One region of the Streptomyces sp. NBC_00273 genome, then DNA from elsewhere that is predicted to be linked to it. Evidence: riboswitches for the same ligand, from Rfam matches in the RefSeq annotation. Region 1 holds a riboswitch; the other holds the start of a gene.
The links. Region 1 has a riboswitch for cyclic di-AMP ahead of OG386_RS13620 (M23 family metallopeptidase). Riboswitches for the same ligand answer to the same signal wherever they lie in the genome.
Positions count from the first base shown of each region.

Region 2: linked by a shared signal. The riboswitch ahead of OG386_RS26275 (transglycosylase family protein) and the one ahead of OG386_RS13620 (M23 family metallopeptidase) in region 1 are both predicted to bind cyclic di-AMP.

Region 1 is NZ_CP108067.1:3,253,524-3,257,846, reverse strand. It holds gene OG386_RS13630 (M16 family metallopeptidase) at 1-521, shown strand, start outside; gene OG386_RS13625 (M16 family metallopeptidase) at 542-1,909, shown strand; cyclic di-AMP (ydaO/yuaA leader) riboswitch at 2,127-2,283, shown strand; gene OG386_RS13620 (M23 family metallopeptidase) at 2,296-3,099, shown strand; gene OG386_RS13615 (GntR family transcriptional regulator) at 3,286-3,963, shown strand.
Region 2 is NZ_CP108067.1:5,940,942-5,945,264, reverse strand. It holds gene OG386_RS26285 (FtsB family cell division protein) at 1-89, opposite strand, end outside; gene eno (phosphopyruvate hydratase) at 189-1,469, opposite strand; gene OG386_RS26275 (transglycosylase family protein) at 1,761-2,486, opposite strand; cyclic di-AMP (ydaO/yuaA leader) riboswitch at 2,490-2,662, opposite strand; gene OG386_RS26270 (transglycosylase family protein) at 2,939-3,973, opposite strand; gene OG386_RS26265 (cytochrome P450 family protein) at 4,064-4,323, opposite strand, start outside.

The DNA.
Region 1 (4,323 bases):
CCGACGTGGCGCTGACCATCCTGGGGGGCGGCGAGTCCTCGCTGCTGCACAACCGGCTGGTGCGCCGCGACCAGAGCGCCGTCGCGGCCGGCTTCGGCATGCTGCGCCTGGCCGGGGCGCCCTCGCTGGGCTGGCTGGACGTCAAGACCTCCAGCGGGGTCGAGATCCCCGCCATCGAGGCGGCCGTGGACGAGGAGCTCGCGCGGTTCGCCGCCGAGGGCCCGACGGCCGAGGAGATGGAGCGCGCCCAGGCACAGCTGGAGCGCGAGTGGCTGGACCGGCTGAGCACGGTGGCCGGCCGCGCCGACGAACTGTGCCGCTTCGCGGTGCTGTTCGGCGACCCGCAGCTGGCGCTGACCGCCGTCCAGCGGGTCCTCGACGTCACCGCCGAGGAGGTGCAGGCCGTGGCCGCGGCCCGACTGCGCCCGGACAACCGCGCGGTGCTCGTCTACGAGCCGCTCGCGGCCGACGAGTCCGACCAGCACGACGACTCCGACGAGAACGAGGGGGCGGAGCAGTGAGCGACACGGCAGCCGTCACGATGACCTTCCACCCGCGCCCGCAGGCCGGCGAGCCGCAGCCGTGGGCCTTCCCGGCCCCCGAGCGCGGACAGCTGTCCAACGGGCTGACCCTGCTGCGCTGCCACCGGCCGGGCCAGCAGGTCGTCGCGGTCGAGGTCAACCTGGCCGCCCCGCTCGACGCCGAGCCCGAGGGCCTGGACGGCGTGGCGACCATCATGGCGCGGGCCTTCTCCGAGGGCACCGACAAGCACTCCGCCGAGGAGTTCGCGGCCGAGCTGGAGCGCTGTGGCGCCACCCTGGACGCGCACGCCGACCACCCGGGCCTGCGGGTCTCGCTGGAGGTACCGGCCTCCCGGCTGGCCAAGGCGCTGGGCCTGCTCGCCGAGGCGCTGCGCGCCCCCGCCTTCGCCGACGCCGAGGTCGACCGGCTGGTGCGCAACCGGCTCGACGAGATCCCGCACGAGCTGGCCAACCCGCAGCGCCGCGCCGCGCAGCAGCTCTCCAAGGAGCTCTTCCCGGCCACCCTGCGGATGTCCCGGCCGCGCCAGGGCACCGAGGAGACGGTCGCCCGGATCGACTCCGCCGCCGTGCGCGCCTTCTACGAGGCCCACGTACGCCCCGCCACCGCCACCGCGGTGGTCGTGGGCGACCTGACCGGCATCGACCTGGACGCCGTGCTCGCGGACACCCTGGGCACGTGGACGGGCAACACCGCCGCGGCCCTCCCGGTGCCGCCGGTGACCGCCGACGACACCGGCCGCGTGGTCATCGTGGACCGGCCCGGCGCGGTCCAGACGCAGCTGCTGATCGGCCGGATCGGGGCGGACCGTCACGACCGGGTGTGGGCGGCCCAGGTGCTGGGCACGTACTGCCTGGGCGGCACCCTCACTTCGCGCCTGGACAAGGTGCTGCGCGAGGAGAAGGGGTACACCTACGGCGTGCGCGCCTTCGGCCAGGTGCTGCGCTCCACCGCGGACGGCAAGGGCGCCTCGATGCTCGCCATCAGCGGCTCGGTGGACACCCCGAACACCGGACCGGCGCTGGAGGACCTCTGGAAGGTGCTGCGCACCCTCGCGGAGGGCGGTCTGACCGACGCCGAACGCGACGTCGCCGTGCAGAACCTGGTGGGCGTGGCCCCGCTGAAGTTCGAGACGGCGGCCTCGGTCGCGGGCACCCTCGCCGACCAGGTCGAGCAGGAGCTGCCGGACGACTACCAGGCGCAGTTGTACGCCCAGCTCGCCGCGACGGGCACGGTGGAGGCGACCACGGCGGTCGTCCAGGCCTTCCCCGCGGACCGGCTGGTCACCGTGCTGGTGGGCGACGCGGCGCTGATCGAGGAGCCCGTGCGGGCCCTTGGGATCGGAGAGGTCACGGTCGTCTCCAACTGACCGGCGGATGACGGCTCATTGAGGGCCGGCTGAAGGTTTCAGCAAGGGGTTCTGGTGACTTGGTCACCAGAACCCCTTTTGTCCGTTTAGTGGTGAGGTTGCTTTTATGTGGTGTGGCGTACGCAACAAAAAGCCGTGTCTGTTTGGCGATTGACTGATGATCCGCCTAGCGTCGGCCGTGCTGCCCGTCAGTTGTGCTCGCCGCACCCGCGGCACCGGACAGCGATCGCCGAGTCCCCGTCAGGCGCGAGCCTGGGGAGCCGGGGACCCACAGTCCCTGGGGTGAATCGGACTCCCTCGCAAGAGGAGGTCCGTAGGAGACCTTCCTGCTCCGAACCCGTCAGCTAACCCGGTAGGCGAGAAGGAAGGAAAGGATCAAACCCTTCATGGCGTTTGGCAGTCGTCCCGCTGGTACCGGTAAGCACCGTGGCTCCAGCCGCCTGAGCAAGAAGACCGCCGGTTACGCCGGTATCGCCGCGATCGCCACTACGGGCGTCGTCGGCTCCCTCGCCGCCCCGGCCTTCGCCGCGGACAACCACAGCAGCACCATCGGCCAGGACAACGGCCTGGGTGCCGTGGTCGTCGCCGAGGACCTTGCGGGCGACATAGCCGACCAGGCCGAGTCCCAGCACCGCGTCGCCGAGCAGGACGCCGTCAAGGCGCAGGCCGAGGCCGACGCGAAGCAGCGGGCCGCGGAGGCCAAGCGCCTCGCCGAGGTCAAGGCGAAGGTCGAGCGCGAGGCCGCCGAGCGCGCCGCCCGCGAGGAGGAGCGCAAGCGCCTCAACACCTTCGTCGCCCCGGTGGACGGCTCGTACGTCAGCACGCAGTACCACGCGGGCGGCGGCATGTGGTCCTCCGGCTCCCACACGGGCATCGACTTCCACGCCGCCTCCGGCACCTCGGTCCACGCGGTGGGCGTCGGTACCGTCGTCGAGGCCGGCTGGGGTGGCGCGTACGGCAACAACGTCGTCATCAAGCACAACGACGGCACCTACACCCAGTACGGGCACATGAGCTCGCTGAACGTCTCCGTCGGCCAGCAGGTCACCCCCGGCCAGCAGATCGGCCTGTCGGGCTCCACCGGCAACTCCAGCGGCCCGCACCTGCACTTCGAGGCCCGCACGGGCGCGCAGTACGGCTCGGACATCGACCCGATCGCGTACCTGCGCTCGCACGGCGTCAGCCTCTGACACCGCCCCGCACCGCTTCACCGAAGACCCCGGCTCCCCGAGCCGGGGTCTTTGTGTGTTGCGTCTTTGTGTAAATGTTTCGTATTTCTGGCCGCTCTCGGAAATTATCGTGTGTTGCAATAGAGTCGCAGCACGCGCATGTGCGTGCAATGAGGGTGGCAGTCGGAAATAGGCGGAGGTTCGGTCTTGCGTATTCCTGCGCACGCGGTATGCACAGCAATCCGCGACGACATCGTCTCCGGGGTGTTCGAGCCGGGCGGCCGGCTGACCGAGGAGGTGCTGGCCCGCCGGTACGGGGTCTCGCGCGTCCCGGTGCGCGAGGCCCTGCGGACCCTGGAGTCCGAGGGGTTCGTGACCACGCGGCGGCACGCGGGGGCCTGCGTGGCGGAGCCGACCGGGCAGGAGGCCGCGGACCTGTTGGAGCTGCGGATGCTCCTGGAGCCGCTGGCTGCCGCGAGAGCCGCCCGGCGGCGCACCGACGCGCACCTCAAGGTGCTGCGCGGGCTGGTCAGGCTGGGGCAGGAGCGGGCCAGGCGGGGCCAAGGCGAGGACCTGCGGTCCCTGGGCGGTTGGTTCCACGAGACGCTCGCGCAGTCCTCCGGCAGCCCCGGGCTGATCGCGCTGCTCACGCAGATGCGGCACAAGATCGCGTGGATGTACGTGGTGGAGGCGCCGGACCGGCCCGTGGAGTCCTGGGCGGAGCACGGGGCGATCGTGGACGCGGTGGCGCGCGGCGACGCCGAACGGGCGCGGGCGCTGACCGCGGCCCACGCGGACCGTGCGGCGGGGGCGCACCGGCTGCGGCTCCGCCCGGCGGTGAGCACTTCGCAACCTGCCGTAAACATGTCGAGCGTCCGGCATTAACAGCAGCCGTATACAAAGGGTGGGGTCGCGTGAATTCGCTGTACGGCGGCCTATGTGCCGTGCGTCGAAACAATTCGCCGTGCGGAATTCCGGCCGAGCTTAATTAGGCGTGCGCCGGGCCGGATATCAGCGGGCCCTTTTCGGCGAGCGGTATTTCTTCGGGGTTCGCGCTGCCCGCGGGGCCGCGGTCCCGCGGGGTGAGCGCACGGGGCGGGCCCGGGTGAGGCCGGGTGAGGCCGGAGGACTGCCCGGAGCCCGGCTCCTGGGGTGCGCCCCCGGAGTTGGGGACAGGCCCCGAGCGCGGCCCCCGAGTCGGCCTCCCGGTCCCCGAGCGCGGCCCCCGGGCCGGTGCCCGGCTCC
Region 2 (4,323 bases), 2.7 Mb from region 1:
CGGTAGACGTGGGCGGCGGTCCGCTCGCCGAGCTGCTTGAGCCTCGTCGCGGTGGAGAAGGTGGAGAACCGATCCCGGTTCCCGGCCATTGGTCCGCCTCCCCTAGGTACGCACTACGCAATACGTCCCCGCACACGGTACGGGACCGAGTGCGGGGACGTACGGAGGCCAGCCCCTCAGGGGGGTGATTAGCCCTTGAAGCGCGGGAAGGCGCTGCGGCCCGCGTACACCGCGGCGTCGTCGAGGATCTCCTCGATGCGCAGCAGCTGGTTGTACTTGGCGACGCGGTCCGAACGGGCCGGGGCGCCGGTCTTGATCTGACCGCAGTTCACGGCGACGGCGAGGTCGGCGATGGTGACGTCCTCGGTCTCACCGGAGCGGTGGGACATCATGCACTTGAAGCCGTTGCGCTGGGCCATCTCGACGGCGTCCAGGGTCTCGGTCAGCGAACCGATCTGGTTCACCTTCACGAGCAGGGCGTTCGCGGAGCCCTCCTCGATACCGCGGGCCAGACGCTCCGGGTTCGTGACGAACAGGTCGTCACCGACGATCTGGACCTTGGCGCCGAGGCGGTCGGTGATGGTCTTCCAGCCGTCCCAGTCGTCCTCGAACAGCGGGTCCTCGATGGAGACCAGCGGGTACGCCTCGACGAGCTCGGCGTAGTAGTCGGTCATCTCGGCGGCCGAGCGGGACTTGCCCTCGAACTCGTACTGGCCGTCCTTGTAGAACTCGGACGCGGCGACGTCGAGCGCGAGCGCGATGTCCTTGCCCGGGGCGTAGCCGGCCTGCTTGATGGCCTCGATGATGAGGTCGAGCGCGGCGCGGTTGGACTCCAGGTTCGGGGCGAAGCCGCCCTCGTCGCCCAGGCCGGTGGAGAGGCCCTTGGTGTGCAGGACCTTCTTGAGGGTGTGGTAGACCTCGGCACCCCAACGCAGCGCCTCGGAGAAGGACTCCGCGCCGATGGGGGCGATCATGAACTCCTGGATGTCCACGTTGGAGTCGGCGTGCGACCCACCGTTGAGGATGTTCATCATCGGAACGGGCAGCAGGTGCGCGTTCGGACCGCCGAGGTAGCGGAAGAGCGGAAGGTCCGAGGCCTCCGACGCGGCGTGCGCGACGGCCAGGGACACGCCGAGGATGGCGTTGGCGCCGAGCGAGCCCTTGTTGTCGGTGGCGTCCAGGTCGAACATGGCCTGGTCGATCAGGCGCTGCTCGGTGGCGTCGTAGCCGACGAGCTCCGGGCCGATCTGCTCGATGACGGCGAGGACGGCCTTCTCGACACCCTTGCCGAAGTAACGGTTGGGGTCACCGTCACGGAGCTCGATGGCCTCGAATGCACCGGTGGAGGCGCCGGACGGAACTGCAGCACGGCCGGTGCTGCCATCGTCGAGGCCCACCTCGACCTCGACCGTGGGGTTGCCTCGGGAGTCCAGGATTTCCCGGGCTACGACGACGTCGATGGACGGCACGAGCATCTCCTTCTGGGATGTGACGCTGAGTGTGCGGTGGCGTGTCAGGCCGTGGGATGGCCTTGCCGCCTAGAGCCTAACCGGCTCCGGGCACTGGGCCGCCCGACCGCCCGGACCCTGGGACGAAAAAGCGACCGAATACCCCCCTTCCGGGACATAGGTCGCTTGATCATCGGCGTTCAAGGGCCGCACGCAGCACCGCCCGGCGCGTGGGGCACGCGCCGGGCGGTGGAAATCATGCACGGGGTCAGCTGACGCCCCGTACATGTTCCCGTGGCTTTGCCGCAGTGTTCAGCTGAGCTTCAGCTTCTGTCCCGGGAAGATCAGGTCGGCGTCCGAGACGATGTCCTTGTTCAGCTCGAAGAGCTGCTGCCAGCCGCCCTTGACGCCGTTGGCCTCGGCGATGGTGCCCAGGGTGTCGCCCGTCTTGACCTCGTACGAGCCGTTGCCGGTCTTCGGCGCGACCGGAGCCTCGGTGCGCTCGGAGCGGGTGGTCGGAGCCTCGGGGCGCTTGGTCTCCTGCTTCGGCGCGGCCTTGGTCTCGGCCTTCTTGGTCTCGACCTTCGGCTGCGGCTTCGACTGCGGCTTGGACTGCGGCTTCGACGCCGGGGTCTCGGAGCCGCCACCGGTGTAGGCGGAGTTCGTCAGGCCCTTGCCGCAGGACGGCCAGGCGCCCTTGCCCTGGCTCTTGAGGACCTTCTCGGCGATGGCTATCTGCTGCGACTTGGAGGCCTGGTTGGCCTGCGCGGCGTACGACTTGCCACCGAACCCGGCCCACGTGGAGGGCGAGAACTGCAGACCGCCGTAGTAGCCGTTGCCCGTGTTGATGGACCAGTTGCCACCGGACTCGCACTGCGCGACCTTGTCCCACTCGGACGTGGTGGCGGCGCTGGCGGTGCCCGCGGCCATCAGGGGGGCGGCCACGGCCACACCGGCAACACCGGCGAGCGTGACGATCCGGACAGACCGCTCGATTGCAGTACCGCGACGGTGCTTGCCCTTGCCGGAAAGCAGCATGGAGTTTCTCCTCACCGACGCCTACGAGGTGAGCTGTCGGGTTCGGGCGAGTGAGTTGCCCGGTCGTGCGACCTAGCGCACGTCTTAACCCCAAGCCGGTGGCGTGACCGTCTCTCAACGGCCGCTCCCGGCACCTACCTTGGTTCCCCCGCTCCTGCCTTCGGCGCTTGACGCGACGACTGTTCCCCCCGTCCGCCGGCAGGATTCGGCGATGCGGTCGAAGGAGCTCGCGGTGGCGAGCGATTCAGAAGGTAGACAGGTCCCTCCCCGATGTTCAACGAGGAACATCGGGGAGAAACGGGCCCTACTTGCACTCCCCGCAGGGGCATTTGCGCAGGTGAGGGCGGGGTTTGCGGAAGCCCCGAGGCGGGACACGCCAGTTGACCGGAAGAGACACATGTCTCACTTACAGAAATCCGACATTCAACTCTTTCCGGATAACTGAACTGTCCTTAATGCGGGGTTAGATCCAGGTTCTGGCCGGGCTTGATGAGGTCGGCGTCCTCGCCGATGACTTGCTCATTGGCCTGGTAGAGACCGTTCCAGCCCCCCTTTACGCCCTTGGCAACCGCGATGGTCGCCAGGCTGTCGCCCGCCTGGACCGTGTAGGTGGGGTCCGACGCGGCGCCAGACGGGACCGCCGGCGCGGTCTCCGGCGCACCGCGGTGCTTGCCATTGCCCTCGACAGGAGTGGTGGAGGTGGTCTGCGGGACCTCCGGGTTCGCGGGGGCCGTCGGGTCGACCGGGGGCAGTCCCGGCGTGGTGGGCGAGGTGGTGGGCGCGGTCGGGTCCACCGGCAGCGTCGGCGCCGTCGGGTCGACCGGGGTCGGCGTGCCGGTCGGACCGCCCGGCTGGACCGGAGCCGTCGGGTCGACCGGAGGCGTCGTCGGGACGTCCGGCGCGGGCATGACGGGCAGTCCGACGGACGGCGCGTCGGGAATCAGGAACGGGGTGCTGGACGGGCTCGGAGCCGGGGCCGGGGTCGGCGAACCGTAGTCCGTGGACGGCTTGCCGCCGCCGGTGGACGGAACGGCGTCGTCCGGGCGGGACGGCGCGGGGGCGACCGGGCTCTTGCTGCCGGGCAGACCGGGGTCCACCTGCGCAGCGGGGCTCTCCTTGACCAGACCGGCCGAGGCCGCGCACAGCGGCCAGGCCTGCGGTCCCGTCGAGCCCAGCACCCGCTCGGCGACGGCTATCTGCTGGGAACGGCTCGCCAGGTCGGGGCGCTCGGCGAAGTCGAGCCCGCCGGCGCTCTGCCACTCCTCCTGGGTGAACTGGAGTCCGCCGTAGGCGCCGCTACCGAAGTTCGCGCTCCACGAGCCACCGCTCTCGCACTCGGCGACCTTGTCCCACGTCGACGTGTCGGCGGCGGTGGCGCTGGTGGCGGCCAACAGCGGCATGGCCAGCGCAGAGCCAGTGACTCCGGCTGTGACGACCAGCGCGGGGACCTGGCGGGGGCGTCTGTGACGGCCGTTCCCGGAGAGCATGAGGGATCACCTTTCGCATATAACAGCGGGGTAACGGCAGAACCTAGCGGCCTTCGAACGATTGTCACAAGTCAAGACTGAACCTGACTTTTAATCAGCTTTCGCGCAAGTGTTTTGAGCCGCGAATCGAACGGGAAGAGTACGCAGCCCCCGCATGATCAACCCCCCGCGCCAGCGCAGGTCTTGGGATGGAACGGCTAGTTCCAGATCGGGCAGACGCGTCAGCAAAGTCGCGAGGGCGGTCTGTCCTTCGAGCCGGGCGAGCGGCGCACCCAGGCAGTAGTGGATGCCGTGCCCGTATCCGAGGTGCTGGTTGTCGGTCCGGGAGAGGTCGAGGGTGTCCGGGTCCG